3 regions of the Maritalea sp. YIW29 genome follow, and region 3 is predicted to be linked to each of the others. Evidence: predicted binding sites of a transcription regulator. Region 3 holds the regulator's gene; each other region holds the start of a gene.

Region 1 (10,384 bases), on a different contig from region 3:
TAAGCGAGTTGAGACTGTCCGAAGCAGAAATTGAAGTGGAACACCCCTCGGGCACCAAATTCAGCGCAGGCCGTGTCAAAATCAGCCAAGCGGAGGTCGTCTCTAAGGCCAAAAGCGGCAAGTTGGAGCGCGGATTTTCAGCGACATTTGGGTGGAACGAAGTCAAATGCATCTCTGCTGCGACATTGGATCTGAATGCGGATGGGGCGGAGAAGAACTCAGCGGTTGAGGAAGAATTCTTCCTTTATCACACAGAAGGCGTGGAAAGCTCTGGTTTCTGTATTCATTTCAAACTGCCGCACTACGTGACGTTCCAATCTAGCCTTGATGCGATGCGGGACGCGAACAAGAAAAACAGCGTGCCCAAAATGGAGGCAGCAGAATGAAACTCAAATCACTCAGTAAAGCGTGGGAGCCGCTTAGTTACGGCTTTCTAGATGCATCCGCAAAGCGCGAAATTCGGCGTAAAATGCTAAAGGCCGTGGCCGTGCCAGGCTGTCAAATGCCCTATGCCAGCCGAGAGGTGCCAATGGCGCGCGGTTGGGGCACAGGCGGGTTGCAGATTTCCCTGACCCTGTTAAATCCCAAATCGGTGGTCAAAGTCATCGACCAAGGGGCAGATGACAGCGTGAATGCCGCCTCAATTCGCAAGTTCCTCACAACGGTGACCGATGCGAACTCGACATGGGACACGCTTGAAGCAAACCTCATTCAATCTCGCCACCGTATACCCGAAGAAAAGTTAACCCGCGATCAGGTGCTTGTTTTGCAGGTGCCAAACCCGGAACCCCTGCGGTCTGTAGAACCAAACATGTCGATTGCCAGGCAAATGCATGCGGACGCAAACTATAGCCGGATGTGGTTGCAGCTTTACGAGCAAATTGTACGCTCCGGACGGGTAATGCAGGGGGCGAGTTATCCCTCAATGGTCAATAATCGACACGTTATGACCCCTTCGCCGATTCCGCGGTGGGACGTGCCAAAATTGAATATGGCGGACAATCTCACCATTCTTTCAGCAGGCCGTGAAAAGCGTATTTTTGCCGTGCCGCCATACACCAAGGTCGAGCCGCTGGTGTTTTCAGATGTGCCATACAAAGTTGAAGACCATCATGATTTTGTGTGCGAACGCTCAAGGTTGCGCGGCTTCTTTATGAATGAAATTCCAAATGATGATGGATCGTCGTCGTTCGAAGTATCTGACAGCAATCTGGGCATCAAAAATTTAGACGCGAAGAGCGGCGAACCTAACAAAATTGGGGACACATGGTATAAAGAAGGGCAGTGGCAATCATGAAAAACGCGAACCAAAATGCGCTAAATGCACCCTTATTTGTTGCGGACGACCCCGTGCTAACCATGCAAAACATCTCCAAGCGCTATGGTGATGTGGTGGCGGTCGACCATGTCGGGGTTGAAGTATATCGTGGCGAAGTGTTGGGCATTGTGGGCGAAAGTGGGTCCGGCAAGTCAACGCTTTTACGCATGATGAATTTACAAGAGCAACCTGATATAGGCGACTATCAACTCGACATAAGAAAAGACGTGACGAACCTGTTTGAACTTGATCGATTTGCCCAGTTGCAAATCCGGTCGCGTCATATTGGGATCGTTTATCAAAACCCGCATCAAGGGTTGCTGATGAAACATTCAAGCTCTGGCAATGTGGCCGAGCGTTTGCTGATCGCGGGCGAACGTCGTTTTGCGGTGCTTCGGGAAAAGGCACAAGATGCTTTAGCTTCAAGTGAGTTCCCGCTGAGCCGCATGGATGCGCCGCCGATCGAATTGTCCGGTGGGATGCAACAGCGGGTGCAGCTTGCAAAAGCCATCGCGCTAGAACCCGAACTATTATTGCTGGATGAACCTACAACCGGTTTGGACGTTTCTGTGCAGGCTTTGGTGCTCGACACGTTAAAAAAGCTTCAGCAACAACGCAAAATTACCATGGTCATCGTCAGCCACGATCTTGGTGTTATTCGCACCATGGCGGATCGGGTGATTGTGATGAAGTCGGGACAAATTGTGGAGCAGGGCCTTGTTGATCAGGTCTTCCAAGATCCCCAACATCCCTATACCCAGCAACTGGTTCACGCAAAACTCTAGGCCATCATGACACAACCGATTTTAACAATTAGAGGGCTCGAAAAGAGCTTTCAAATGCACCATTTTGATCATCAACTTCATGCCTTTTCCGGCTTGAATCTCAGTCTTGATCCAGGTGAATTTGTGCTGCTAAAAGGGGCAAATGGTGTTGGTAAATCCACCATGCTGCGCACCATTTATCGGACATATTTGCCCGTTGAAGGTGAGATGATGTTTTCTTCACAGCGGGGACAAATAGATTTGGCCCGCGCAGCAGATGTCGACATTGTGCTTTTGCGGGCCGAAGAAATTGGGTTCGTGACCCAGTTTTTGGTGGCACGCCCCCGTGTTGCGGCAGAAGAAATTGTCGCAGAGCCACTCATTCAAAATGGTATGTCCCAACAAGAGGCAATTATTGAAGCACGCCATTGGCTGAAAATTTTTGGCGTGAAAGAAAAATTATGGCGTGCTTACCCAACTACATTTTCTGGCGGTGAGCAGCAGAAGGTGAATTTGGCGCGGGCCCTTATTTTGCCGCGTCGTTTGTTGTTGTTGGACGAACCAACCGCGTCCCTGGATGCGGGTGCCCGTGCAGCACTGACCAACCGGTTGGCGGAATTGAAATCAAGTGGTGTTGCCATGATTGGTGTTTTTCACCATCCCGGCGATGTGGCTGAATTGGTCGACCGTGAAGTTGAATTACGCGTCGCAATAGAAGAACAAAAAATGGAGCCGGCAAATGTGGCTGTCTGATCTAAGAATTGTCAAACGTGACCACGTCATCGAGCGTGGGTCGGTTCGAATTGAAAACGGCCTGATCGCTGAAATCCGTGATGAACCAGTTTCTGGTGGTGTTGCCGGCGACGGGCTAACCTTAATGCCCGGTTTTGTCGATATGCATGGAGATATGATTGAACGCGAATTGGAGCCGAGACCACGGGTCAACATGCCCCCCGAAATTGCGTTTCGGGAACTCGACCGGAGGCTAGCTGGCTCAGGCGTAACCACTGCTTATGCCGCCGTTTCTTTTACCGCCGGTGCCGCAGGGGGCGAATTGCGCTCATTTGAACATACCGGCAATGTCATACGGCAGCTTCATGCGCTGCGTAAAAACTTACATGTTGATCATCGCATCCACGCCCGTTTTGACATTACGTTTGATAATTCATTGGCGGTAATTCGTGACCTCATCCAAGACGATACACTTGATTTGGTATCGCTGATGGATCATACGCCAGGCCAAGGCCAATATCGGGATATTGAACGCCATGTGAACAATGTGGCGCATATGCGCGGCATATCAGTTGAAGAAGCACAGGTGGCCGTCAAAAAGAAAATCCAAGACCGCAGTAAGCCCGCTGAGGTCCTTTCAACGACCCTGAATGAAATCTCGAAATTGTGCCATGCTAACAATGTAACTTTGGCCAGCCATGATGATGATAGTGTTGAAAAAGTATCGCTCATGCACGCCTTGGGCGTCGCGATTTCTGAGTTTCCAGTTGATATGGTCGCGGCAAAAGAAGCCCATGCAAAAGGGTTGGCTAACGCAATGGGGGCACCCAATGCGTTACGTGGGCAGTCCTATTCCGGCAACTTGTCTGCGCGCGGTGCCCACCAGGCTGGTGTGCTTGATATTCTTGCGTCTGACTACCATCCCAGTTCAATTTTGCCTGCCATTCTTATTCTGGCACAATCCGACCCGGACGGGTTGGCAGGGGCCGTGCGCTTGGCAACAGCAAACCCGGCAAAGGCGTTAGGTTTGAATGATCGTGGACAAATTGAAGTGGGTAAGCGGGCTGACCTTGTCATCGCGCAAACCGGATCCATGGGGCATGTCGTCACCAGCATGCGGGACGGTCAGGTAATTTATTCTGATGGTCTAATTCAATTGGGACGGGCTGCATAAACCTACATCGAACGAATAGATGAAATTCGTTCGATGTTTTGACATAAGTTTTACAATTCTGCGCAGCTAGCGTCATCTACGCTTGATATCACTTCCTCAACTCATTCGGACGAGCTGTCTGAACTAAATTGGAGGAAGTCATGAGCACTTTGAAAATAAGCGGACTATCCAAACATTTTGGATCAACTATAGCGGTTAGTGACGCCAATCTAGAGATCGGGCGCGGCGAATTTGTTGGTGTTATTGGCCGGTCCGGTGCTGGAAAATCGACACTATTGCGCCTGATCAATCGACTAATTGAGCCCACAACCGGTTCTATATTTTTCGATGGTGAAGACATCACCCAATTAAAAGGCAAGCAGTTGCGCCAATGGCGCAAAAACTGTGCCATGATTTTTCAACAATTCAATCTCGTTGATCGTCTAGATGTCATCACTAATGTGCTTGTCGGCCGCATTGCTGAACACGGTATATTGTCTTCTACAGCCATGCGTTTTTCTGACGAAGAACGCGCCATGGCCGCCAAAGCTTTGGACAGGTTGGACATGATCCCTTTTGCTCTGCAACGGGCGGGAACCCTTTCTGGTGGTCAGCAGCAACGGGTCGCGATTGCACGGGCGTTGGTGCAAAATCCACGCATTATGCTGGCGGACGAACCGATTGCCTCACTTGATCCGGGCAATGCTACCCGTGTGATGGAAGCATTGCGCACCATCAATAATCAAGATGGCCTGACGGTTCTGGTCAATTTGCACACGCTTGATACTGCCCGTGAATATTGCAGCCGTGTCATCGCCATGCGCGAAGGTCAAATCATGTTTGACGGACCAGCCTTTGAACTAACAGACCTTGTCGTGCGTGATATTTATGGTGCCGAAGGGCTCGAAGATTTCAACGAAGCGGTCACCTCCACATCCGTGGGCAAACCAACCAAGGTCGCCGCTTAAACCTATCCCCCCAAACAAAATATCTCACCTAGGAGAACCTAAAATGAAGTTGCTAACAAGCACAGCGCTATTGGCGCTAATGATTTCGCCTGCTTTTGCGAACGGTTGGAAAGAAGACTATCAAGTCGTCAAATTTGGCATTCTTTCTGGTGAAAATGAGCAAGATCGATTGGAGCGAAATGAGCCATTGCGGGTCTATTTGGAAGACAAGCTAGGCATCAAAGTCGAGATTTTCACGGCCGGCAATTATGATGGTGTTATCCAAGCGATTTCAGCTGATCAAATTGAAATTGCGCGTTTTGGATCGTCATCCTATGCAGCGGCATTTACGGCAACAAATGGCAATATTGTGCCAACGCTGACCACCAAAAAACAGGACGGAACAACAGGCTATTACTCAATCGTTGTGTCTCGTTGCGATAGCGGTATCAAAAATCTTGATGACGCGAAGGGCAAAGTACATGCCTTCGCGGACCCAGACTCAACTTCCGGCTATGCAGTGCCATACTACAATATGGTCAATCGTGAAGGCTTTAAGCCCGAAGATCATTTTGGCACCGTGACTTTTTCTGGTTCGCATGAAGCCGGTGTACAGGGCGTCGTGAATGGCACGTTTGATACCGCCTCAACCTACCAAAACAATGATGCAAGTGGTGTTTATCAGCGCATGATCGCCAAAGGCATGATCGAAGATAACCAAGTGTGCAAAGTCTGGGAAAGCCCTGAAATCACGTCGGGCCCTTGGACATTCCGCGCTAACTTGCCTCAAGACATGATCGAAGATGTTTCTGCAGCAATTCAAGCTTTCCCGCAGGCTGACCCAGAAGGTTACAAAATCTATTCTGACTGGAACGAAGAAGATGCAAATCCATCAGTTGGATTTCACCCAGTAGATCACGAGCGCTATCAATGGATCGTTGATATGCGTCAGTGGATCAAGGAACAGCGCCGCAAGGGCTAATCGCAATAACAAAACCGGGACGGGGCAATTAGCGCCGTCCCTTTTGCTATAGGATGAAGAAATTGGCTGTTCAGTCCGTAATTTCCAACGACATCACATCATCAAACAAAATCGATGAATTCGAACGCAAGTATGAAATAGATCGTCGGCAATCCCGGATTTACTGGACCGTCGGCCTATTGATATTTTTTCTGGTCTTTTATGTCACTGCATGGGTGGGTGATTTTTTCAAAGTCACGCAGGTCTCGCTGCCAGACGGTTCGCGTGAATGGATGTGGATTATTGCGGCCGGCATTCCACGACTAGGCGAATATTTATCGCTGACCTTGCCTTCCTTACAATTTGAAACGCTTGGCGCTGATCTTGCCAACTGGTTTTGGCGTTGGCCCATTTGGCTGAGCTTGCTGTTTGAAACAATTTTGATCGCGTTCATGGCAACGGCACTTGGTGTTTTTGGCGGGTTTGTCCTTTCATTTCCGGCCGCAAAAAACTTAACACCCAACAAATATGTATTCTGGGCAAGTCGTCGATATTTAGAAATTGCACGCACCGTTCCTGAACTGGTGTGGGCGCTGATTTTTGTATTTTGTTTTTCGGTTGGGCCAATGGCCGGGGTGTTGGCGATTGGTCTTCACGCCACCGGATCGCTGGGCAAACTATATGCCGAGGTCAACGAGAATATCGATATGCGCCCGCTAGAGGGCGTCAAAGCATCGGGCGGAAGTTGGTTTGATCAAATACGGTATGGGGCGGTCCCTCAAATCATGCCCAACATCATCAGCTACACTTTGCTGCGATTTGAGATCAATGTCCGTGCCTCCTCCATCATCGGATATGTTGGAGCTGGTGGACTTGGCCAGGAATTTCGCACAGCCATGAGCTTCCAAGAATATACAGACCTGTCTGCACTATTCGTCATCATCTTCTTCACCGTAATGATCATCGATTATCTCTCAGAAAAACTACGGCACCGCATAATTGGCATGGGAGAACGAACATGAACGTGACACAAAAAGATATAGAGCACTACCGCTCAACGTCTCCCCAACTGTTTAAAGAACCGCTCACTGTGCGCCTTCAGCGTACCAGTGTATGGGCGGCGATCATCATCCTACTTATCTACTGTTTGGTGGTTTTTGACTTTTCTCCTATCCGCATTTTTACCGGAATGGAGCGCTTTGGACGCGTAATGGGTTTCATGTTTCCGCCCTATATATGGTCGAGTTGGGCTGAATTCGCGCCTATCGCTGAAGGTCTTTTGGAAACCTTGGCGATTGCCTTTTTGGGCACCGTTCTGGGTGCGGTCGTTGCATTTCCATTGTCTTTTTTAGGCGCGAAGAACATCAACAAAATTCCGTTTTTGCGCCACACGGCCCGTCGCGGGTTTGACATTGTGCGTGCCTTTGAAACGTTGATTTTGGCCCTGATTTTCATTCGCGCCTTCGGTCTTGGACCGCTGGCAGGCATTTTGGCAATGGCCGTTTCCGAAATTGGTACATTCGCAAAATTGTTCTCAGAAGCGATTGAAAACACATCGGAAAAACCAGTTGATGGGATCAAGGCATCAGGTGGCTCTCGTTTCCAGTCCATTCGCTTCGGGATCATGCCGCAGGTTAGCCCGGTCATTATTTCGATCCTGTTGTATAACTTTGAATCCAACGTCCGCTCCGGCACAATATTGGGTATCGTTGGTGCGGGCGGCATCGGATTTTTGCTGTCAGATCGCATCTCCGCCTATAAGTGGGGCGAGGCGTGGTCGATCATCTTTTTGATCATCGCGATGGTCTATTTGATCGATTGGCTGAGTGGCAAAATTCGCAACAAAATCATCGGCGAGCCGAGCAAATCAGACAAGTAGCTAAATTGGATTTGCGAGGGTTGAGCGCGCCGCAATTCCCATGTCGAAAGGCAATGTTCAATGCTAGCGTTTGAGGGATCAAGGGCGAAAGGCAATTGGCAATCGACCGCCTTTTGTTGGTCAAAAAACCGACAACCAGGGATCAAAAGTCATCTTTGGGGGCAACTTGCGCCGGGGCTCAATTCAAGTTCGTCTAAACCCCGGTGATCATTGAAACGATCTCGTTCTTGTCGGTCTTTGCCGTTTCACGGATGCCAATTTGTTTGCCTCGCCGCAAAACGCAAATGCGGTCCGAGAGGCGGAAGACTTGATCCAAACTATGGCTAATGATGAGGACAGCGAGGTCGCGTTCTTTTAGGCTAGCGACAAGTTTTTCAACTTTTGCTGTTTCCGCCACACCTAGCGCTGCGGTCGGCTCATCCAGAAGCACCAACTTCTTTGCCCAATGTGTTGCCCGTGCAATCGCCACGCCTTGACGTTGACCGCCCGATAAGTTGCGGATGGTTGTGCGCGCAGAAGGAATGCGAACGTCTAATTCTTCAACGAGCTGTTCTGTTTCCGCGATCATTTTCTTGCGGTCCAATTGGCCGAGCGGACCACGTGTTTGTTCGCGGCCTAAGAACATATTCATGTAAACGGCTTGCTCATCCGCTAGCGCGAGATCTTGATAAACAACTTCAATTCCAGATGCTCTTGCTTGGGTTGCATCTTTGAAATTCACTTGGTCACCATCAAAAGAAATCGTGCCCGAAGTGGGGGTATAAACACCTGATATGATTTTAATCAGGGTAGACTTGCCCGCACCATTGTCACCAACAAGTGCAACAATTTCGCCCGCTTTTAAATCAAGCGAAAAATCCTCGATCGCGACAACGCCGCCAAAAGATTTATGGATATTTTCAAGCCGCAGCACATCTCGAGGCGCATCAACAGATTGATTGTTCATTTGACTACCTCAAGTTGGGCCAAGCTTCTGCCTGACCAAATATGTTTTCAATTGTTTTCACTTTTGGTGTGCCCTTGGAAATACCCGAGATACCAACCGTATAGCCTCGCTTAACAAACGCTTGCCCACGAAAACCAAACACAACACTGTCGCCCGATTTGGGTGACACATTTTGCGTCGCATCAATCATTCCATAATAGTCGATGGCCGTTGTGGGTGGAATTTCAACGCTCGCCAAGGCAGCATCGTCTGCGGTTGGTGTCGATGACACGATCGCTTTCACATCGTAATCGGGGAACACTGGATCAATATATAATCCGCCACCAAAACAATATGCCTTGTCTTCATGCAAGTGTGAGACTTCGCTCAAATAGACAGCTGCTGGCAATTCCGGGAGGTCCTTGATCGCATGCAACGGCGTTGTACCATGCAATGCATTCCCCGGTTCGCACTGTGTTGCACCCGCGTTTGCAAGCGCCTCGAGCACTACGGACGATGTGGTGCCGGGCGCATTAATCTCGATGTCTTGGTAACCCGCGTCAACCAGAGCAATGGCCGCAGCTTCAAGCGTTGAAAGGTTATGCGTCGGCAAAACCTCATTGCTGTCTTGATCAAAAAGCAAAGCGGGGAATGTTGTGATGCCTGCAAATCTTGCGCCATCTAACCCGTCAACCAACCGGGCGAACTCAACGATTTGCTCGGCCTTTACCCCGCCTTCATGGCCTTTATAAAAGGTATCCCCATCGGCTTTGATGCGAACGAGAATGTCTTGTATGCGGCCAGCCTTCTTTGCAGCGGCGGCAGCTTCTTTCGCCTTTTCGATACTGAAAACTGTCCAATAGTCTGGCTTGATATACCCAGCGACCAAATCGGCTTCAAACTTCGGCACTTGAACAAGATGCCCAACGTGCCCGACCTTTAGGCCAGCGCGGGTGCAGGCAACGGCACACGCCACATCAACGGCAACTGCGCGGTCAACACCGCCGCGAATTGAGGCTTTGCAAAAGGCTGAGTTTCGGCCGACCTGTTTGGTCATTGCGAAAACTTTCATGCCCAAACGGTCGCCTTCCGCGCGCAAAATGGCGGCATTATGCTCTACAGCATCTAAATCGAGCACATAGGCATTGGCTGGTATTTCACCTGCCTGATGCAGTGCAATTGCGGTTTCAATCAGCTTTGGATTTCTTCTTCGAATGAGGTCGAGAAACATGATTTCTCCTATCGGTTCACGTCGCGTAATGAAATCGCGACGGCAATTAGAATTATGAGACCACGGACAATCATTTGGTCTGAAACTGAAAGCCCCATCAATATGAGGCCGTTATTGAGCATGCCCATCATCAACGAGCCTACCAAGGCGCCGATGATCGTTCCTTTGCCGCCATTTAGGGCCGTGCCGCCTATGATCACAGCAGCGATGACGGTCATCAAATCACTTTCGCCCAATGTGTATCGTGCTGATTGCAAGCGACCCGCATAAAGCAGTCCAGCCAACCCTGCGCATGCTCCACATGCCATCATCACCAACATGCGAACGCGAGGAACTTTAATGCCAGAAACTTGTGCTGCGCGGGGGTTATCACCTGTCGCCAATACATGCGCACCGAATTTTGTTTCGCGAAAAACGAAGTGCCCTAGAGCGACAGCACCAATTGTCCAAAGGACCAAAGATGGAATGCCAAAC
Region 2 (10,384 bases), on a different contig from region 3:
TACGCCACCGACAACTGGTGAGTTCTTGTGAACTTTAATTCGTACGAGGTCACCGTAACATCCAACTTGTATGCGTCCGCGATCAGCAAGTTGAGTTGCATCCGCTGGGTTCTGTGTAACGGTTTTGATCGCCCGCGGCAGATCCTGCCAAATTTCGGCCAGTTGGAACGCCCCTACCAGAAGTGCTGAAGGCACATAGTCGGAGGACAATATGTCCAAAAGGCCGTTTTCCGCCAATTCAGCCGCCGCTACATTGCCAGAGTGCGAACCGCCGCGCAAAACATTTGGCGCGCCCATGATGATCTTAATCCCTTGATCAGAGCACGATTGAGCTGCTTCTAATGTCGTTGGAAATTCCGCTAGGTTTATTCCGATCGACTTTGATTTCTCCACCTGCGCGGTTGTTGTATCATCGTGGCTAGCAAGCGTCGCGCCGAATAGATTTGCTTGTTCTATAACCGCGTTTTCGTGCTTCGTTCGGTTACGATTTCCCCGCGCTTGTTGCTCAAGAACATGCTTTTCAAATTGCTGGTCGGTGTAGCCATATTTGCCAACAATATAGTTCTTTAGCTTGCTCACTTCACGAAACTGTCTCTGACCCGGGGTGTGGTCCATCAAGCTAACCAGCCGAACCCTGTCATCTGATCCGAATTCGGCGAGCTCTTCAATCAGTGTGTCAGAGCAGACTTCCGCACGCAGATGCAGCATGTGTCTGATGCGCAGAATCCCCTCCTCGCGCAAGCTCAATATCTCACTCGCAACCTGTCGCGCATATTTGCCGTAATTGGTTTTCGAGTTAGTTATTGAGCCCACACGAAGTGCATCAAATACCGTCGTAATACCAACAGAAGCCAGTTCACCATCATGTGCAAGAATTGCCGTTTTGTGCGGAAACTGAACACCAGGCCGCGGTTCAATATGTCGTTCAAGGTTGTCTGTATGCAATTCAACCAGCCCTGGGATAACATAGTCACCAGCCAAATCGATTGCATCACGGGGCACCTGATCACCTTCACTTATGGCCGTGATGACACCATCTTCAACCTCGATTGAGCCAGTAAGAATTTGATCGCTAAGCACGATCTTTGCATTTGCCAATGTCACTTGACCTGACATATGGGCGTCATATTTTTCTGGCAGTTGCTGTAAGAAAGCAGGAGAATTCATGTCAAATTTCCGACGGTTTGCGATTTACTATATGCCAAGCGATGATCCATTGGCCGAATTCGGCGCACGTTGGCTGGGTTGGGATGCGGTTCATGCGAAACAAGAAACGCGACGTTTGGATGGTTTGCCGCAATTTCATGTCGATGATGTGACAGCGGCACCAAGAAAATATGGGTTGCACGCTACGTTGAAACCGCCGTTTCACTTGGACACTGAGAAGTCTGTTGGCAACCTGAAAGAAGCCTGTGCTGAATTCGCGGCACACCACTCGATTGTTGAAGCGGATGGATTGCATATCAAATCCATCGGCCGATTTTTGGCGTTGGTCCCGCATGGCAATATTGCTAGTCTCAACGCACTCGCCGCTGCATGCGTCAAAGAGTTCGACCTATTTCGAGCCCCTGCCAGCGCAGCAGAACTTGAAAAGCGCCGCGCAAATGGGTTGGCCCCAAATCAGGAAAAAATGCTGACCAACTGGGGCTATCCTTATGTTTTTGACGAATTTCGGTTTCACATAACTTTGACGGGAAAGTTGGATAAAGAGCTCCTCGGCTTTGTCGAACCATATCTGAAATCGGCGCTTCCAACGCTTCCAAATCCATTTACGATCGACAAAATCGCACTTATGGGTGAACGAAATGACGGATATTTCGAACTGATCAAACATTACGCCCTATCCGGGTAAAGCGCGTTCAGCGCCGTGTGAACAGCATCCTCAATCGTACCGTCATTGTTGATTGTGATTGCGTCAATTCCATTGGGCAGCGGAAACTTAAGGCGGCTCAAGCGCTTTTCTATCTCAGCTTCGTTTTCGCGTCCCCGCGCGCGCAGTCTTTCGCGCACGGTTTGCTCTTCGGCTCTTATGTTTAAGACATCGAACCGCCCGAACTTTTCATTTGCTTCAAGCAACACCGATCGGGAAAGGTTCACAAGCAGTTGCTTGCCCGCCTTCACTTCATCCAACAAAGTGGTTGGAATGCCATAGTGTAGATCATGCGCACGCCAATGCAGACAAAATTCGCCATTGGCGACTTTGTTCTCAAATTCACCTTCTGTTGCCGATATATACGCTTCACCGCCAAGATCTGGCGACCGGGTTATGACCCGTTCAACGAGCGACAGATCTGGGCGAGCACGGGCAATGCCCGCCATCACGCTATCTTTTCCCACGCCAGAGGGGCCAACCACGCCGATCAGTCGACCGGTCATGCTGCTAGACCCGGAGTAAATTCAGCGACATCGACAAAACGATCACAAACTTGGTTTCTGGCCGGCTCGTCATGGAATATTCCAATGATTGCGGCACCGCGTTGTTTGGCTTCTTCGATTAACTCCAGAACAACTTCTCGGTTTTTCCCGTCCAGACTGGCCGTAGGTTCGTCCAAGAGCAACGCTGGATAGTGATGAACGAAGCCGCGGGCCACGTTCACTCGTTGCTGTTCTCCGCCTGAAAAGGTTGTTGGTGAAAGTTGCCATAAACGCTCTGGCAAATTCACTTTCGACAACAGAATAGCAGCGCGGTCTCTTGCTTCGTCAACATCTACACCAACTTGCAATAATGGCTCTGCAACCACGTCGATTGTTGGCACACGCGGCACAACGCCCAAAAACTGGCTTACATAGCCAAGCGTATATCTGCGCAAATCCAAAATTTCACGTGGCTCAGCTTTTGCAACATCAATATCACCCACTTGAATGGCGCCCGACGCAGCGAGATAATTGCCATAAATCATTCGCATCAACGTTGATTTTCCCGAGCCTGAAACACCAGTTAGCGCAACGCATTCGCCTTTTGAAACACTCAGGTTCGCTTCTGACAAAACCAAAATCTCAGCGCTATTTTGATTGTGAAGCGTGAATTTCTTTGAAAGATTTGATATATTAATCATGTTTACACCTGCAAAACTGAGCTAACCAGCAACTGGCTATACGCATGTTGTGGATCATCTAAGACCTGATCTGTGAGGCCGGTTTCGACCACGTGCCCATCTTTCATCACCATCAACCTATCCGCCAGCAATCGCACAACAGCTAAATCGTGTGTGACGATGATTGCTGAAAGACCCATATCGCGCACAAGCCCGCGAAGTAGGTCCAAAAGACGCGCTTGAACACTCACATCCAGCCCGCCAGTTGGCTCGTCCATAAACACAAGCCGAGGATTGGTCACAAGGTTTCTAGCAATTTGCAAGCGCTGTTGCATACCACCTGAAAATGTACTCGGGCGATCGTCAATTCGGTTTTCGCTAATCTCAACGCGACCAAGCCAATCAACGGCTTTGTTGCGAATGTTTGCATAATTGCGGCCACCAACAGCCATCAACCGTTCGCCAACATTACCGCCAGCACTCACATTCATGCGCAAACCTTCACGGGCATGTTGGTGCACAAAAGCCCAATCGGTGCGCGAAAGCATCCGACGTTCTGGCTCCGACATGGCCAATGTGTCCTTTGGGCCTTCAACCCGTGTGTCAAAAATCACTTTGCCCTGTTCGGGGGTAATGTGACCGGCCATGCAATTGAGCAAGGTTGATTTCCCAGAACCACTTTCGCCCACAATCCCCATAACTTCACCGGGATAAAGGTTAAACGAAACATCCGAGCATCCGATATTATTGCCATAATGTTTGGAGAGGCTATCCACGCTTAATAAAGGTGTCATGCTGCGTCTCCTGTAAACTGCATTCCTGTATGCCCCGCCTCAACACGTTTTTCACAAAAATCGGTGTCAGAGCACACAAATGTCCGCCCCCCGTCATCATTGACGATAACTTCGTCCAAATAGCTATTGTCCGCACCACATATTGAGCAGTTGTGCGGCGCCTTTGAAGGGTCGAAAGGATGGTCTTCAAAATCAAGGCTGACCACTTTCGTATAGGGCGGCAATGCGTAAATACGCTGTTCGCGACCAGCACCAAACAATTGTATGGCTGACATTTCCATTTTTGGATTGTCAAATTTTGGAATTGGCGACGGGTCCATAACGTATCGGTTCTCAACTTTTACGGGATACGCATAAGACGTTGCTATGCGGCCGTTTTTAGAGATGTCCTCATAAAGTTTGACGTGCATTAGGCCGTACTCTTCCAAAGCGTGCATCTTGCGTGTTTCGGTTTCACGCGGTTCCAAGAACCGCAAGGGTTCTGGAATGGGCACCTGATAGACAAGAATTTGATTGTCACCCAATGTTTCCTCGGGAATGCGGTGGCGCGTTTGAATGAGCGTGGCGTCCTTCGTGCTGGTTGTTGTTTCAACACCAGCCGTTTTTTCAAAAAACTGACGAATGGACACAGCGTTCGTCGTGTCGTCAGCCCCCTGATCAATCACTTTGAAAACATCGTCAGGCGTCATCGTTGCCGCACTTACCTGGACACCGCCAGTTCCCCAACCATATGGCATGGGCATTTCGCGACTTGCGAATGGCACTTGATATCCCGGGATTGCTAGCCCTTTGAGCAATGCCCGTCGGATCATACGTTTGGTTTGTTCATCCAAATACGCGAAATTATAGGCTTGATCGGTCATTCTGCTGCCTCCGGAATTTGAGTTTCTAATGCTGTTTCACGCATCCGGCGGATCAATTCTAGCTCTGACTGAAAGTCAACATAATGGGGCAATTTTATATGCTCCAAGAAACCCGTCGCTTGAACATTGTCACCGTGATAAAGGACAAATTCTGCATCTTGTACTGGTGCACCTAAATTGTCCTCACCAAGCTCTTCCCACCGCAATGCCCTATCGACCAATGCCATGGAAATAGCCTTGCGCTCAGTTTGACCAAACACAAGCCCATAGCCTCTGGTGAACTGGGCCGGTTCTGTTTTTGACCCCTGAAACTGATTTACCGTTTCGCATTCCGTAACGGTGATCTCGCCAATCTCAATCGCAAATCCAAGCTCTGGAATGTCCATTTCAACCGCAACCGCACCAATGCGAAGTTCGCCAACAAAGGCGTGGTTACGCGCATAACCGCGCTGGCTTGAATAGGCCATGCCCAATGTAAATCCTTCGTCGGCGCGCGTTAGCGCCTGCAACCGCAATGGCCGGTCGGCAGGCAACTCAAGCGGCTCTCGGGTCAGGTCTGGCGGCGTTTCATTTGAAACTGCCTCTTGCTGGATCAAACCCTCTTTATTCAAAAACGCAGCAACATGTGGAACCGTTTCTTGCACAACTTCTTTTTGCGGCGCGTCAGGCACTTCGCCATCTGCGGCAAGCTTAAAATCCAACAGCCTGTGTGTGTAATCAAATGTCGGGCCCAAAACTTGTCCACCCGGAAGATCTTTAAACGTCGCTGAAATCCGACGGTCACACGCCATAGCTTGCGTATCAATTGGCTCAGAATAGCCAAACCTAGGCAGCGTTGTGCGATAGGCCCGAATAAGGAAAATCGCTTCGATCAAATCGCCTCTAGATTGTTTGATGGCGAGCGCCGCGAGGTCGGGATCATAGAGCGAGCCTTCAGCCATAACGCGATTTACCGCGAGCGACATCTGCTCCTTGATTTGGTCGACACCAAGTTCTGGCACATTCTTGTCTCCGCGCCGCTCCTCGGCCAGCCACGAATGTGCATTTTCGATGGCGCGCTCACCACCTTTAACAGCAACATACATAAGTCAAACTACCTTCGTGCTTCGGGGCAGAGCAGCGATTTTGCTGCCAGCGGTGAACATAAAATCAACACCAAGTGGGAACCGCGCATTGTTGGACTGAAATAGCGCAACATTGTCCGGCAGAGAGAAGTTCGCGGTTTCTTTAATGCCTGGACCAGAAAGCGTTGCCCCAGTTGCACCCAAGTTCGCCAACTCCACAATCAATGTTGTTGAACGGTCCGGATATTCAGAAGTGCCAATCGGAAAATCATCAATCGGCATCAAATTATCCCAAGTGCCAATCGCATATTGGGCATCTTGGCGAGAACAAATTGGCGCACCGATGTGAAACGCAATCCAGTCCTTTATATCTCTGCAATCGTAACTGCCTGCCAAATAGATTGGCGTATCCGCATCACACAAAGTCAGCAGCGAAGTGCTCGCAGCGTTGGACATTGGCGCAGGTGCAGACGCACCCCCAATTTCTTCGATTGCGCCCGGCTTTGCCATCACATTAAGCAACGCCCGAAAAGCAAATGCTGCCTGCGTAGCATGATCGGTAAAACCGCCATCAAGAGATGATGAATTCAATTGTCTTCTCCCCGTGCAATCGTGAAAAACTCCACCTTTGTTGAAGCCGCTTTTTCCGCGCGTACCTGCTTTTTTTCATTCTCTGCGGCTTGCAAAGGTGACAGCACTTGTTGGGCGATTTCGTTCGCCGCTTCCGTCTGCAACAACGCGTCAGCAAGCGCCGCAAATTGAGCGGATTCTTTGTCGCGACCCTGGACGTATCCATGCCCCACTTCTCCGCTGGGCAGACGCAAGGAACAGCGGGTGACCGTCAATTCGCCCAAATTAAACGGTGCACCCACTGCGCCAGCGCGCCCCCGCACCATAACGCTTCCGATTTCTGGTTTGCGGAGCCATTCAAAATTGCTCGCGGGATTGGTTTTCGCAACGAGCGAGGCAACGCGGCCCTTCGGCGCCCTCGCCAACAGCCCTAACCACGCTTTTCTGTCATGTTCTATCATTTGGTGTCTTTCGCCATCTAGACAAATGAGATTCATACTATACAACTATACACATTATGGTTGATTTCACCGTGAACCGCAAATCTAGTTTTATGAATTTTTGGTGACAGCTAATGAAACGAAGTGCAAAAACACCTGTCTGGCAGTCGATAGCCGGTGCCATTCGTCAGTCGGTCGCCAACGGCGAATATGGTGAAGGGCAAAAGCTGCCAACCGAGGCAATATATGCGAAGAGATTTGGCGTAAATCGCCACACAATTCGTCACGCAATGTCGCATTTAGTCGACGAGGGATTGGTGCACAGCAGGCGCGGCGCGGGATATTTCGTCCTCAATCAACCCTTAGAATATCCAATCGGCCATCGCGTACGATTTCACAGCAACCTTATCGACGCTGGGCACACACCAAAACGAGAAGCACTTTCAATTGAAACACGGCAAGCCACTCAAGAAGATCTGTTGCGCTTAAAGGTTAAAGAGGGCGAGCCCATTTGCGTGTGTCACGCGATCAGCTTTTCCGACAGCGTGCCGCTATCCATCAGCGAAAGCCACTTCCCCGTCACGAGATTACCCAACATTGAAGATGCCCTGGCCGCACAAGGATCAATTACCGTCGCACTCAAAGAATGTGGCGTCGCCGACTATGTTCGTCACTCAACGCGCATCAACGCGCAAACTGCAAATGCCACACAGGCTTTGCACCTGCGCGTGCAAGAAGGAGCCCCCCTATTATACACAACCTCAATTAATGTTGATGTTGATGGGATGCCAGTTGAGTTTGGGCAAACTTGGTTTGCCAGCGAACGCGTTACGCTTGTGCTGAACAACAGCGCAAGCTAACGCATATCAAGCCTCATACTTTTCCAAAAACTCAAGCGCAGAAAGCTTTCTGAAATCGTTGAGCGACGCCCTGATTTTCTGGTGGTCCCAATCCCACCACGCCAGCGCAATCAAACGCTCAGCAATTTCTTGAGGTTGGCGTTCACGCAATGGTTTGGCTGGAACCCCCGCAACGATCATAAATGGCGGTACGTCTTTCGTGACCAGCGCACCCGCCGCAACGATTGCCCCATGACCAACTTTTATTTCAGGCTTGATCATAGCGCCATGGCCGATCCAAGTATCATTGCCAATATAGGCTTTGCGCGACGCACGGTGCTCAAAAAACGCAGCATCATCTTGGGCATCATCCCAATATTCATTTGAGCGATACATGAAATGATGTAAAGACGCGCCCCCCATGGGATGGTCAGTCGCGCCAATGCGGCTTGAAGATGCGATGTTGGAAAATTTGCCGATCACCGCATTTGCAATATCCGCATAACGATCACAATATGAGTAGTCGCCCAATTCAACTTTATTCAAGCGCGACCCACGCCCGATGGAAACATAATCACCAAAGGTACTATCAACGATCGTGCAGTCTTCGCCTATGACCGGCATATCAGGTTTAAGTTTGGCCATTAGCTTTCGTCCCCGTTGATCAATTTACGTCTCAATAGTCCTGAAGCCCAATCCATGAAAATCACCATTAGGATGATGAGGATCATGTAGTAACCCACCTCCTCCCAATCCTTTTGTGTCTGGATTGCCTGCGTCAACATCAAGCCAATTCCACCACCTGTAATCGCACCAATAATCGTTGCGCTGCGGGTGTTTGATTCAAAGAAATAAAGGATTTGGCTAAGCAAAACCGGCACCACCTGTGGAATGACACCAAAGCGATATCCTTGCACCGGATTGGCACCCGTCGAGGCGACCCCTTCGATTTGCTTGTCATCGACATTTTCAAGGGCCTCAGAGAATATTTTCCCAAACGTACCCGTGTCGGTGATCAAAATCGCGAGGGCACCGGTTAAAGGCCCGGGGCCAAATGCACGGCTCAGAACGATTGTCCAAATCAAAGCGTCCACGCCACGTAAGAAGTCAAATACCCGGCGCATTGCAAGTCTTAGGGCATTAAATGGAGTGAATTTCTTCGCAGCGAGAAACGCCAAAGGAAGTGTGATGACAGCGGCACCAAAAGTACCAAGAAACGCCATCAGAATTGTCTCGCCAATGGCCCACAAAACATCTGAGTGTCGCCACATCGGGTTCCCCCAAAAGTCAGACCACGCCCCTGAAATGTTATTCCGGCTTTCATCCAATTGGGGTCCAAACACAATGCTGAATAGTGACTGGCCGTAATATGGACTATCCAAGGTATAAAAGAACAATTCCCACCCCGGGAAATACCGAAAAATCTCTGTTTTCGACCGGGTAATGGTGACGCGCCCGTTTGGCGTGCTTAGCGCAACCCTGCGGTCACTGGCATTAATCCAATCTGGAGCGCCTTCCCCAAGGTTGGTTTCAACGGTGCGCCCATTGAACTTCGCCTCAAACGTTCCGTAGCCGGGAATGACAAAGTCCATCTCATTGTCGGCCATCAGGCGGATAACATACCCGTCGCCCAAATCGACTTTTGTAACATTAGTGCCGGTGACCCATTCGGGACGCGTACCGTCGGGATAGCGCCCTTTGCGCTCACCTTCAATCGCATAGTCAATTTCACCAGAACGATGAGATTTCGTAACATGAACCTTATGGCTCCAACTGTCAGATGCGAAAGTAATCGCATTGTCCAACCGCGCCCGCTCCGCCAAGCCCACAACATCAAAGGCAATCGCCACATAGATTAAGTAGGCCAAGGCAATTATTGGGACAACAAATGCAATTTGTTTTTTTCGTTGGATTAGCGCAACCGCTTGGAATTGTGCGCTGCTGATGCTCGCATTAATCATGCCGATTTTCCTTCGCTAAGTTCATTTCGATAGCGGCTGGAGACTTGATCAAAGAATATTATTGTTGCGAACAACAGGATGAAAATAGCCGCCGCCTCATCGAAAAGGCCCGGCCCCCAAGACATGGCATTGCGCAACTCATAGCCAAGCCCGCCAGCCCCAACAAAACCGAGAATGGCAGACGCGCGAATATTGATCTCAAATCGCAGCAAACTGTAACTCAAGAAGTTTGGTGCCACCTGTGGCAGCACCCCAAGAAGAATGCGTTGGGACCAGTTTGCCCCAACTGAGCTCAGACCCTCAACAGGCTTCAAGTCCACATTTTCCGCCACTTCAGAGAACAGCTTGCCAATAGCGCCAGCAGTGTGAATTGCAATGGCAATGACCGCAGGCACAGGCCCGCCGCCAAGCACAAAGATGAGCAAAAGGGCAATAACAATTTCAGGGATAGCCCGCATAATATCTGTCGCCCGGCGCACGAACGGCACGGCCCACGGAAAGAAAGCCAGTCCTCTGGTGCCATGCATTGCCAACAGAAACCCAGCGATCACGCCAACCAGCGTGGAAACCGCCGCAATATTGATGGTCTCAATCAACGCGGGCAAGAACTTGAGCAAATATCCAGGTATTTCAGCACGATGCGCCCAAGCCTCGGATAAGACATCCGCCGGATAATCACCTACATTTTTTAGGCCTGCCCAAAATCCACCTGCATTACGGCCATCAGCGACCACAAAGCCGGACACCATCAACATGATGAAGATCAACAACACAACTCCGCCATACAGCCGTTTGCGTTGAACCATTGCCAGATAACT
Region 3 (10,384 bases):
AAGTAACGACGAGCCGTTTTTAGCGCACACTCTATAGCTTCTGCACCAGAATTGGTGAAAAACACCATATCGGCAAAGCTAATGTCCGTCAGACGCTGAGCAAGATTTTCTTGCTCTGGAATGGTGAATACATTGCCCACGTGCCAAAGCTTTTCAGCTTGGTCTTTAAGAGCACCAACAACGTGTTGGTCTGCATGGCCGACAATATTGACCGCGATGCCGCCAGCAAAATCGAAATAGTCATCACCATTTTTTGTGAATAGTCGGACGCCTTCGCCTTTTTCAAAAGCGATTTCAGAACGGGCGTAATTCTTATAAAGAGCCGACATTTTTCTTTCCTACAGGAACATTGGTGATTATTCGGAGTGTTAAGTTCTCATTTTGAGAAGCAATAAGACGCGCTCGTTTATCACGATGCACGCCTTATCAGTGACGTTTATGCCTTTTGTTGGCCCAATTTGTCAATCTGACAGAAATTGGTGACCTATTGGTGACCAATCGCCAAAAATTAGCAATATTTTAAGAGGATAAGTTTTTGCGCCCCTTGTCATGGATTCGGCCAATCCGGTAAAGTGCATATTGTAGGGGCACGATATGTCGTGTGGCGGACCTACCTTAACATACGATGGATGGTATTGTTGCCAAAACTCATTTTTTGGCGGGGTATTGGATTCTATCTGAGCATAATTGCGGAGGATCTTCATGGCGTGGACTGACGAACGCGTAGCGACTTTGAAAAAACTATGGATGGAAGGTCTTAGCGCAAGCCAGATTGCTGGAGAACTTGGTGAAGGCGTTACACGTAACGCTGTTATCGGTAAAGTTCACCGCCTCAAATTATCTGGCCGTGCAAAACCAGCACCTTCTGCTCCACGTGCGCGTAAGCCTAGAGCCACATCAACTGCATCGGCGCCAAGAAGGCCCGCGGGTGGTTCGGTTAGTGGTACGACATCGAGCACACCGAGACGTCGCACGGTGAACGCCCCTGTATCAGGCGCGAACGCTCTGCAAATGTCTGCGGAAACGGATGCGAATGTTGAACTCGCCATCGCCCAAGAAGCAGAGATCTTCATTCCAGTGGAAGAGCGCATTACACTTTTGCAGCTAAATGAAGTCACCTGCAAATGGCCAATTGGCGATCCGCTAAATGATGATTTTCATTTTTGTGGGCGAGATTCAGATGAGGGCAAACCTTATTGCGAATTTCACTCCAAACGCGCTTATCACCAATTGGACCGTCGCCGGAAAAGCTGATCGGTTCTAGTTTGATAAAACGTTTTGACAATAAGCCGCCCATTGGGCGGCTTTTTTGTTGCAGGGGCGCCTATCACTTTTTCGTGCGAACCCTCGCTGATTGAACTTATATGCGTTGATGCATAGATAGTGGCGTTGGAACGATAAATTCAATTTTGAAGCGTACCGCCATTTCCGAACTGGGCAGAAGTAGCTTCAAAGGGTGAAGGACCGGAACATGACAACTATTAGCTATCCCAAACATCCAACGCGCCACGGCTATATGTCAGAGAAAATTCAGAACGCCTATATTCAATCGGCCGTTGAAAAGAAGAATTTACCCAAGGACGCCCACCGCATTGCGCAAATTGTGTCGTTAAACGCATCCGCGGATGCGTCAAAACCCATCCAATTTTGGCAACTATTTTCGGTGTTGGGCCAAGACGCAATCGTAGACATTGTCACAAATTTTTATGAACGTGTGTTTGCGGATGAAGACTGGTTTACGTCTGTTTTTGCCCGCGTGGGTGGCATCAACCATCATGTCAACACCCAAGCTGCCATGTGGATCGATGTGATGGGCGGCGGCCCATATTATCATGGTGCGGAGTTTCGCCTAAATTTTCATCACACCCACAACGCCATGCAATTGATGAATGACAAAGGGGCTCAACGCTGGTCGCAGCTCATGCTGGACGCGCTAAATGGCTCAAGCGATCAAATGACCGATGACCCGCGCGTCAGGTTAAGCATCAACACGTTTCTTACTCACTTCATGACCAAATATGCTGAGGAATTCAAATTCTCAAATCAAAGCTTTTTCGGAGAGACAAACCCTGCCTTCAAGCGGAAGGTGAACTTCCTAAAAATGTCCCAAAGTGACGTGGAGGCGTTGACCGAGAACGAACTGAGAGAAGCCCTTCTAGACAACGGCGTCGATGTTTCAAACTATGTTGATAAAGACGCACTCGTCAGCAAAGCGCTTATGATCTAACTTAAAAATCATTTGCATAGATTGGTGGTTTTTCCTGCATGGACTTTGCTAGCTTTTAGTCAGTGTAAAGCCACCAATGTAGGTTTTGGGTTTGAATGATTGGTCGACCACGATTGTTTTAGGTACGCCAATAGTTGTTGGCCGCTGAAACTGTTTGGAAATTTGTAGCAACGACAAGAGACACCTGAGTAAGACTGTCAGCGCTATTTGCATAATCTGGGCGCATGCGATTTCGTGCGTCGTCGTCGGGTTGTGTTTTTTTGACTGCCATCCGTGACAGTTTGATCGCCAATTCATAACCTTCTTCGGGTGTATTCGTTTTTAGTGATGATAACCAGCTCACGTTTAGCTCCTCTTTCCATATTTATATCGCGCACGATATAAATAATACTTGAAAGTGATTGTCAAACGATAATATCGTACACGATGTAAATTACGATGAGCATTTTAGTGAACGAGCCAAAACGCCCAAAAGGCGCAAATGATATGTTTTGTCATGCGATTTATTCCACATGGCATGTCGTCAATCGGTCTTACAAGCAGCACCTTGCGCCCTTGGATCTGACCTACCCACAATATATTACGCTCGTTTTGCTTTGGGAAAAAGATGGTAGAATCGTGACTGATATAGCGTCAGCGCTCGCGATGGAAACCAGCACATTGACGCCACTTCTTAAACGGTTAGAAAAACGAGGATACATCAGCCGCATACGCAACAAGCAAGATGAACGACAAGTTGTCGTTTCGCTTACTAATGCCGGAAAGGAATTAAAAAGAAAAAGTGCCTCAATCACAAGCTGTATGATTGAGGACACCAAACTTTCAGAAGTGGAACTAGAGGGGCTAATCCAAGTATTGGGGAAACTTAAAGCTGGCCTTGGGCGATTCACTGCCAAATGACGCAACCTATTGGCAGATGGCGTTGCTATTTTCACCCTTGCCTGGTGACTTCGACTGAAGTGTTTAAGACCCGATGGCGTCAATTCCGAAGTCGGAACTAGAGATCGCGTTACCGGGTGGCACAAAGTCTAGCTACAAATATACGCTCTTCTAACTTGCTGCCAAAATCATTAATTGGTTTTGCTATAAAGCGACCGTGGAAACTAAAATTTATGCGGACGAAGCGAATTTCTCGTCGAAGGCATAGCCGGCACCGCGAACGGTGCGGATGGGGTCTTTTGACTTTCCGCGATTGATCGCTTTGCGCAAACGTCCAACATGTACGTCGACGGTACGCTCGTCGACATAGACATCGTGCCCCCAAACGCCATCTAGCAATTGCTCGCGGCTATAAACGCGTCCCGGGCTTTGCATTAGATATTCCAGAAGGCGGTATTCGGTGGGACCAAGGTGAACTTCTTTGCCCAATCGGCGCACACGGTGGGTTTCGCGGTCGAGTTCAATATCGCCAGACTTTAAACTGTTGGCCATTAGGGTTGGGTTGGCGCGGCGTAGGTGCGCTTTGACGCGGGCAACAAGTTCAGGCACGGAAAATGGCTTTACAACATAATCGTCGGCACCTGTTGCTAGGCCGCGAACCCGCTCTTCTTCTTCACCACGGGCCGTCATCATGATGATGGGCACACGTGATGTTTCTTCACGTGAGCGCCAACGTCGGCAAAGCTCAATGCCAGACAATCCGGGCAACATCCAATCCAAAAGGATTAAATCGGGTAACTCTTCTTGAAGTTGCAAAGTCGCCTCGTCGCCACTTTCAACGGCAGCTACGCGATAGCCTTCGGCTTCCAAATTATAGCGAAGCATAACAGCAAGATCAGCCTCGTCTTCGACAATCAAAATGAACGGAGCCATAACGGAAATTCCATTTAAGATAGAAGTGAATGTAAGGAAGATGGCAGCGATTTTAGGTTAGCTGCACCTTGCCCGATTCAACGTCGTAATAAAGGTTCTCGCCTGTTTTTAGATAATAGGCAGCCTCAGCAATGTTGGTCGCGTGGTCACCAGCTCGCTCCAAATTTTTGGCGCAGAATAGAAGGTGGGCGCAGTCGGTAATATTGCGCGGGTCTTCCATCATGTAGGTCAAAAATTCACGGAACAGCGAGACGTATAGTGCATCAACTTCATCGTCGCGGCGGCATACATCCAAAGCAATCTCGGCGTCACGTGTCGTAAAGCTATCGATTGAAAGTTTAATCTGGCTCAAAGTTAGATCTGACATATGCCGAATGCCGCTATAAAGCTGCTTGGAAATGCGTTGACTGTCGATATGTTTGACGCGTCGCGCTAGGTTTTTCGCAATGTCCCCAACACGCTCTAAATCAGTTGCAACGTGGATGGCAGATACGATATGGCGCAAATCAGCGGCCATGGGCTGGCGACGCGCGATCATTGAAACCGCCTTCTCGTCGATATAGCGTTGCATGTCATCAACGGCGCGGTCGCCCTTTGATGTTTGTTTCGCCAAGTCATGGTCGACCCGGATCAGCGCTTGGGTGGCGTCGGTAATCGCGACTTCCACCATGCCACCCATTTCTGAGATTGCACGGGTCAGTTCTGTTAGTTCTTCTTCGTAGGAAGATACAATATGTTCGTTCGATGCGTTGGCCATTTTGTTGCCCTTTCGCCGTTAAATTACCCGATCCGACCCGTAATATAATCTTGGGTTTTCTTATGATGCGGATTTGTAAAAATCTGCTCTGTCGGGCCTTCCTCGATCAATTTACCGAGGTGGAAAAATGCTGTTTTTTGACTGACCCGAGCTGCTTGCTGCATCGAGTGGGTCACAATTACGATTGTAAATTTTTCACGCAGCTCGTCAATTAGCTCCTCGATAATCGCAGTCGCGATTGGATCAAGCGCTGAACAAGGTTCGTCCATCAATAGAACCTCTGGCTTTGTTGCGATTGCACGCGCGATGCAAAGCCGCTGCTGCTGACCACCGGAAAGGCCAGTGCCAGGTTGATCAAGGCGGTCTTTCACTTCTTCCCACAGACCCGCGCGACGAAGTGAGGATGTCACTAATTCGTCAAGCTCGTCTTTTGAGCGGGTCATGCCATGAATACGCGGGCCATAGGCCACGTTTTCATAAATCGATTTCGGGAATGGGTTTGGTTTTTGAAAAACCATTCCAACCCGCGCCCGCAACTCTACCACATCAATCGATTTGTCATAAATATCTTGGCCCTCCAGATTGATCTGGCCGGAGACTTTACAAATATCGATCGTGTCATTCATGCGATTTAGGCAGCGCAAAAATGTTGACTTGCCGCAACCAGATGGCCCGATTAGGGAGATCACCTGATTGGCAACAATGTCCAAATCCACGTCAAAAAGCGCCTGTTTTTCAGCATAGTGAACACAGACTTTTCTGCCGCTCATTTTGATGGTCTCGTCGCCCGTTTGCACATTTGGCTGCAAGATATCGGTCGCTACACTCATTTCGAACCTCTAATATTGAGAGCAAGCACTGGGACTACCAGCGGCGCTCAAATCGTTTACGCAGCACAACTGCAATGGCGTTCATGGCAATCAAAAACGCGAGCAGCACCATAATGGCTGCAGATGTACGTTGTTGGAAAGCCGGTTCAGGAAAATCTGCCCACATGAAAATTTGCACAGGCAAAACAGTTGCTGGGTCGCTAAATGCTTGGGGTACATCCACCACAAAGGCAACCATGCCGATCATCAATAGCGGTGCTGTTTCGCCCAACGCTTGGGCCATGCCAATAATGGTACCTGTCAGAATGCCGGGCATTGCCAGCGGCAGCACATGATGGGTTACAGTTTGCAATCGAGAAGCGCCAATGCCCAACGCAGCTTCGCGAATGGATGGAGGCACTGCACGCAATGCTGCCCGTGAAGCGATGATGATTGTGGGCAATGTCATAAGCGCCAACACCATGCCACCAACATAGGGCGCGGAGCGATCCAGATGAAAATAATTTAGGAACACAGCGAGGCCAAGCAAACCAAATACGATTGAGGGTACCGCCGCCAAATTGTTGATGTTCACTTCAATCAAGGTGGTCCAGCGATTTTTAGGCGCAAATTCTTCGAGGTAGATCGCTGCAGCAACACCGAGTGGAAACGAAAGGGCCAATGTGATGATGAGGGTCAATGCGGAGCCAATTACCGCGCCCAATACGCCCGCCATTTCCGGTTCGCGGCTTGCCCCGCGTGTAAAGAAGATTGAGTTGAACCCAGATCGCACATAGCTGCGATCAACCAATTTGTCAGTCCAAACAATTTCTTGGTCTGAGAATTTTCGGTTGGATTCAACAACATCCAAGACCCGCAATTTCCAATCGCCTTTGGCCACTTCGGTGAGGTCTACTTGGATCGGAAGATACGCCGTCGCTGTCGCTGTGTTCGAGGTAATGGATGTTAGCTTTAAAACGCCGTTTGTCAGATAGACCAACCCAGAGGGCATGTTTTCGGTGAGGGTTTCACCCAAACCTTTATTGGCGACCCGTTGATCCAACTCGTCAGCTTGGACCTGCAGTTTTTCGATGCGCAACAATAGCGCGCTCAACTGTTTCTCGGTTTTCGTAAGGGTTTTTTCCAACCGCTCTTTGACCGATAGGTCACCAGTTGTCGGAATGCGTTCCTTGAGCACGGTGATCTCACCCTCAAGTTTGCCTTGTGAGCGCAATGCGCCGGCCTGCTCACCACGCAAAGAGGCAGCAACAGCAGCGAGTTCTTCCTTCGCGGCTTCAAGCAACCCAACAAAAACAGGGCCATCTGCAACCAAGCGATATCCGTCATCCAAAGTTTGGACCTTCAGATCAAACGTACCATCCATGTAGGTACTGTCCGTGATCTGGCCTTTGAGATAAAGGTCCGCAAAATCTGAAATTGGTACTTCGAGTTTTTGGTCTGTGCCGATTACTGAAGGATCGTCCAACACTTGTTGGCGCAAATAGACCGAAGAACCGGAGGACAAAAGGCCGCCCAGTGCTCGTTTGCCGCCGCGCGATTTTACTTCAGGGAACTCAGCGCGGATCGCATCCCGGATGATGCTGTCATAATCTGCTTTTTTCAAAGCCTTCGGATCAGAACCGTCTGTGCCCAATCGCTCCGCATTGACCTCAAATGGCAAGTTTACAAAATTAAATGTAAATGCTGGCAGGCCTTGGGAAACGACGGAAGACAAAAGCAGAAGCAAAAATGCGACGGAAACGCCGATTGCTGCGCGCCCAATCCATTTGAAATTGCCTTCAGTGCGATAGCGCTTTGCCAAGCGGGCACGTGCTTCTTGTGACGTGTGAACAGACGCGACTTGTTTCACTGTGCTGGCGGTCAAATCAGTCATATTGTTCTCGATATTTCTGGATCACGCGCAAGGCGATAACATTTAGCATCAATGTCACGCAGAACAACACAAGCCCCAGCGCAAAGGCTGCAAGTGTTTTCGCGCTGTCGAACTCCTGATCGCCGACCAACAATGTTACGATCTGAACAGTAACTGTCGTCACCGCCTCTAAGGGGTTCGCCGTTAGATTTGCTGAAAGGCCTGCAGCCATCACCACAATCATTGTTTCGCCAACCGCACGCGAAATCGCGAGCATCAAAGCAGAAACGATGCCCGGCAATGCTGCGGGTAAGATTACGCGGCGAATGGTTTCTGACTTTGTTGCGCCAAGACCGGCCGAACCATCTCGCAAACTTTGTGGAACAGCGTTGATCACATCGTCAGACAGAGACGAAACAAATGGAATAATCATTATGCCCATTACAAGGCCTGCCGCCAGCGCGCTTTCGGATGAAACCGATAGTCCAATGGATGCGCCAGACTGGCGAAGGAACGGTGCAACGGTAAGGGCCGCGAAAAACCCGTACACAACGGTTGGAATACCAGCCAAGATTTCCAGCATTGGTTTTGCAAATGCCCGGACCCGTGGGCTCGCATAATCAGAAAGGTAGATCGCGGACATCAAACCAATGGGCGCCGCCACCAAGATCGCGATGGATGTGATGAGCAACGTGCCTGCGAAAATTGGGATTGCACCGAAAACTTCTGAATTTCTATTTGTCTCTTCGGACCCAACACCCTCAAAGGCGCTTTGCGGGCTCCAGTGGGTACCAAACAAGAAGTCGAAGAACGGCACTTTTTGAAAGAAGTTTAAGCTCTCAAATATCAGCGACAATACGATGCCGATGGTTGTGAGAATGGCGACACCAGATGCGGCCACCAGCGCAATGGAAACTGTACGCTCCACAAATTGGCGTGCGCGCAATTCTGTGCGAATACGACTCCACCCGAAATAGCCACCACCTAAAACTAGGGCGGCAATCGCGATTTGAACAACGAGCGTCGCGCCAGAATAGAACGAGCGATAAGCCTCGATTGCCGATAGCTCCAAGTTGGAAACGTCACCAATATTTAGGCTTTGGGAGAAACCAAAAGTGCGACGCAAAAATGCGCCTTGCTCAAGGTCACCTAACGCCAGAAACTCGTCGCCCAAGCCGGACGCGACAAAGGCGTCAGCAAAATATTTTGAAGTGAAAAGCCAAACAAGCGTTACTACGGCGGCGGGCACAAGACCAAGAATGAGCAACATGCCGCCGTGAAAACTTGGATTGGAATGCAAAAGCGTGGCATTGCCGTTTGTCACCGCGATTGCGCGGGACCGCCCAACGTAAAACAATCCGCCGCTAGCGATAATGACGACAAGTAAAGTTAGCCAAATTTGCACGTCGCACTCCCCAATTAATTTACTCTCATCGAGCATAAACACCGCCCCAGGTAAAGCCGGGGCGGCGCGGTATTTCAAAGATGTTTACATCTTTTGAGCAGCTACTAGGCCTTCAGCATCTGCCTTGAATTTAGCACGATCAGCTGCTGGAAGCGGGATCAGGCCTTTTTCTGTAAGATAACCTTCGTCGCCCCATGCATTTTCGCTGGTGAATGAAGCAACATATTCCATGATACCCGGAACAACACCGACATGTTCTTTTTTCACATAGAAGAACAATGAACGTGACACGGGGTAATCGCCATCAGCAATTGCTTCAAATGTAGGCACTACACCGTCAACAATCGCGCCTTTGATCTTGTCTGCATTTTGATCAAGGAATGAGAAACCGAAGATACCGAAAGCAGAAGGGTTAGCTTCAAGCTTTTGAACGATTAAGTTGTCATTTTCGCCAGCGTCGATGAATGCGCCATCTTCACGGATTTCTGCGCAAGAATCTTCTTCGATGCCTTCTTGGCATGCTTTTTCCATCACTAGCTCAACAAACGCATCACGTGTGCCAGATGTTGGTGGTGGGCCAAGTACTTCGATTGGCTCAGCTGGAAGAGATGGATCAATTTCTGACCAAGTTGAATATGGGTTTGCAACAACCGCGCCATCAACAACAACGTTTTTCGCCAACGCCATGAAGATTTGCTCGCGTGTTACATTCAACGATGCACCTGATTTGGCGTTTGAAAGCACGATACCGTCAAAACCAACCTTGACTTCAACTGGCGTTACGCCGTTTTCGCCACATTTGTCGATTTCTTTGTTTTTAATACGACGAGATGCGTTTGTGATGTCTGGTGTACCTTCACCAACACCTTCGCAGAAAAGTTTCAAGCCACCGCCTGAACCAGTTGATTCTACAACTGGTGTTGCGAAATCTGATGTTTGGCCAAATCGCTCAGCAACTGCTGTAGCGAATGGGAATACTGTTGACGAACCAACAATAGAGATTTGGTCACGTGCTTGCGCACCTGTTGCTGTAAGTGATGTTGCAACAAGAATTGCTGCAGCGCTTGCAAAATGGGCGAATTTCATGATGTCTGCCTTTCAGAGCTCACATTCGAAACGTCAAATAATCTGCCGATGCATCACCTAATCATTGTTCATATTTGCTGATTAGGCTCACCGGACTGGGCGCACATTATGACCGCGACCTAATTGTTTTATGTCATTTAAATGACAATTAGATGACAGGTTAACGCGCTGAATTATATGATATAATTTCGAATTCTCTTCTGAATGAATCACCAATGTGACATTTTATGTCACGGAAGACATACACTTACGACAGTCCCCTCGCCGACTGTTGAGGCGATATGGAGTTCGCCGCGGTGGCGGCCAACGATGTGCTTCACAATGGCAAGGCCCAAGCCCGTGCCTTTTTTGCGGCGGGAAGTTTCCGCATCCACGCGATAGAAGCGCTCTGTTAGCCGTGGCACATGTTCAGCAG

What was found. Region 3 encodes PhoB, which activates phosphate uptake and scavenging genes when phosphate is short. Its sites were predicted from a motif close to TGTCATNNANCTGTCAT; they were not measured.
Region 1: phnC (phosphonate ABC transporter ATP-binding protein) is a predicted target of PhoB. The motif match lies at 4,059-4,075, and genes of this name have one in related genera.
Region 2: phnF (phosphonate metabolism transcriptional regulator PhnF) is a predicted target of PhoB. The motif match lies at 6,880-6,896, and genes of this name have one in related genera.

What each region holds. Positions count from the first base shown of each region.
Region 1 is NZ_JBXVVF010000002.1:154,839-165,222, reverse strand. It holds gene AC2D8L_RS09910 (carbon-phosphorus lyase complex subunit PhnI) at 1-386, shown strand, start outside; gene AC2D8L_RS09905 (alpha-D-ribose 1-methylphosphonate 5-phosphate C-P-lyase PhnJ) at 383-1,297, shown strand; gene AC2D8L_RS09900 (ATP-binding cassette domain-containing protein) at 1,294-2,103, shown strand; gene AC2D8L_RS09895 (ATP-binding cassette domain-containing protein) at 2,158-2,835, shown strand; gene AC2D8L_RS09890 (alpha-D-ribose 1-methylphosphonate 5-triphosphate diphosphatase) at 2,822-3,988, shown strand; gene phnC (phosphonate ABC transporter ATP-binding protein) at 4,129-4,935, shown strand; gene phnD (phosphonate ABC transporter substrate-binding protein) at 4,979-5,896, shown strand; gene phnE (phosphonate ABC transporter, permease protein PhnE) at 5,959-6,897, shown strand; gene phnE (phosphonate ABC transporter, permease protein PhnE) at 6,894-7,754, shown strand; gene AC2D8L_RS09865 (ATP-binding cassette domain-containing protein) at 7,948-8,700, opposite strand; gene AC2D8L_RS09860 (alanine racemase) at 8,705-9,910, opposite strand; gene AC2D8L_RS09855 (ABC transporter permease) at 9,919-10,384, opposite strand, start outside.
Region 2 is NZ_JBXVVF010000002.1:1,224,401-1,234,784, reverse strand. It holds gene AC2D8L_RS15400 (alpha-D-ribose 1-methylphosphonate 5-triphosphate diphosphatase) at 1-1,167, opposite strand, end outside; gene AC2D8L_RS15395 (DUF1045 domain-containing protein) at 1,166-1,852, shown strand; gene phnN (phosphonate metabolism protein/1,5-bisphosphokinase (PRPP-forming) PhnN) at 1,834-2,376, opposite strand; gene phnL (phosphonate C-P lyase system protein PhnL) at 2,373-3,056, opposite strand; gene phnK (phosphonate C-P lyase system protein PhnK) at 3,059-3,829, opposite strand; gene AC2D8L_RS15375 (alpha-D-ribose 1-methylphosphonate 5-phosphate C-P-lyase PhnJ) at 3,826-4,692, opposite strand; gene AC2D8L_RS15370 (carbon-phosphorus lyase complex subunit) at 4,689-5,777, opposite strand; gene phnH (phosphonate C-P lyase system protein PhnH) at 5,781-6,347, opposite strand; gene phnG (phosphonate C-P lyase system protein PhnG) at 6,344-6,787, opposite strand; gene phnF (phosphonate metabolism transcriptional regulator PhnF) at 6,901-7,626, shown strand; gene AC2D8L_RS15350 (LbetaH domain-containing protein) at 7,633-8,250, opposite strand; gene phnE (phosphonate ABC transporter, permease protein PhnE) at 8,250-9,566, opposite strand; gene phnE (phosphonate ABC transporter, permease protein PhnE) at 9,563-10,384, opposite strand, start outside.
Region 3 is NZ_JBXVVF010000003.1:46,435-56,818, reverse strand. It holds gene AC2D8L_RS15780 (acetylornithine transaminase) at 1-329, opposite strand, end outside; gene AC2D8L_RS15775 (GcrA family cell cycle regulator) at 703-1,254, shown strand; gene AC2D8L_RS15770 (globin domain-containing protein) at 1,472-2,227, shown strand; gene AC2D8L_RS15765 (hexameric tyrosine-coordinated heme protein) at 2,346-2,570, opposite strand; gene AC2D8L_RS15760 (MarR family winged helix-turn-helix transcriptional regulator) at 2,666-3,127, shown strand; gene phoB (phosphate regulon transcriptional regulator PhoB) at 3,338-4,039, opposite strand; gene phoU (phosphate signaling complex protein PhoU) at 4,092-4,796, opposite strand; gene pstB (phosphate ABC transporter ATP-binding protein PstB) at 4,820-5,626, opposite strand; gene pstA (phosphate ABC transporter permease PstA) at 5,661-7,499, opposite strand; gene pstC (phosphate ABC transporter permease subunit PstC) at 7,492-8,883, opposite strand; gene AC2D8L_RS15730 (PstS family phosphate ABC transporter substrate-binding protein) at 8,968-9,969, opposite strand; gene AC2D8L_RS15725 (sensor histidine kinase) at 10,200-10,384, opposite strand, start outside.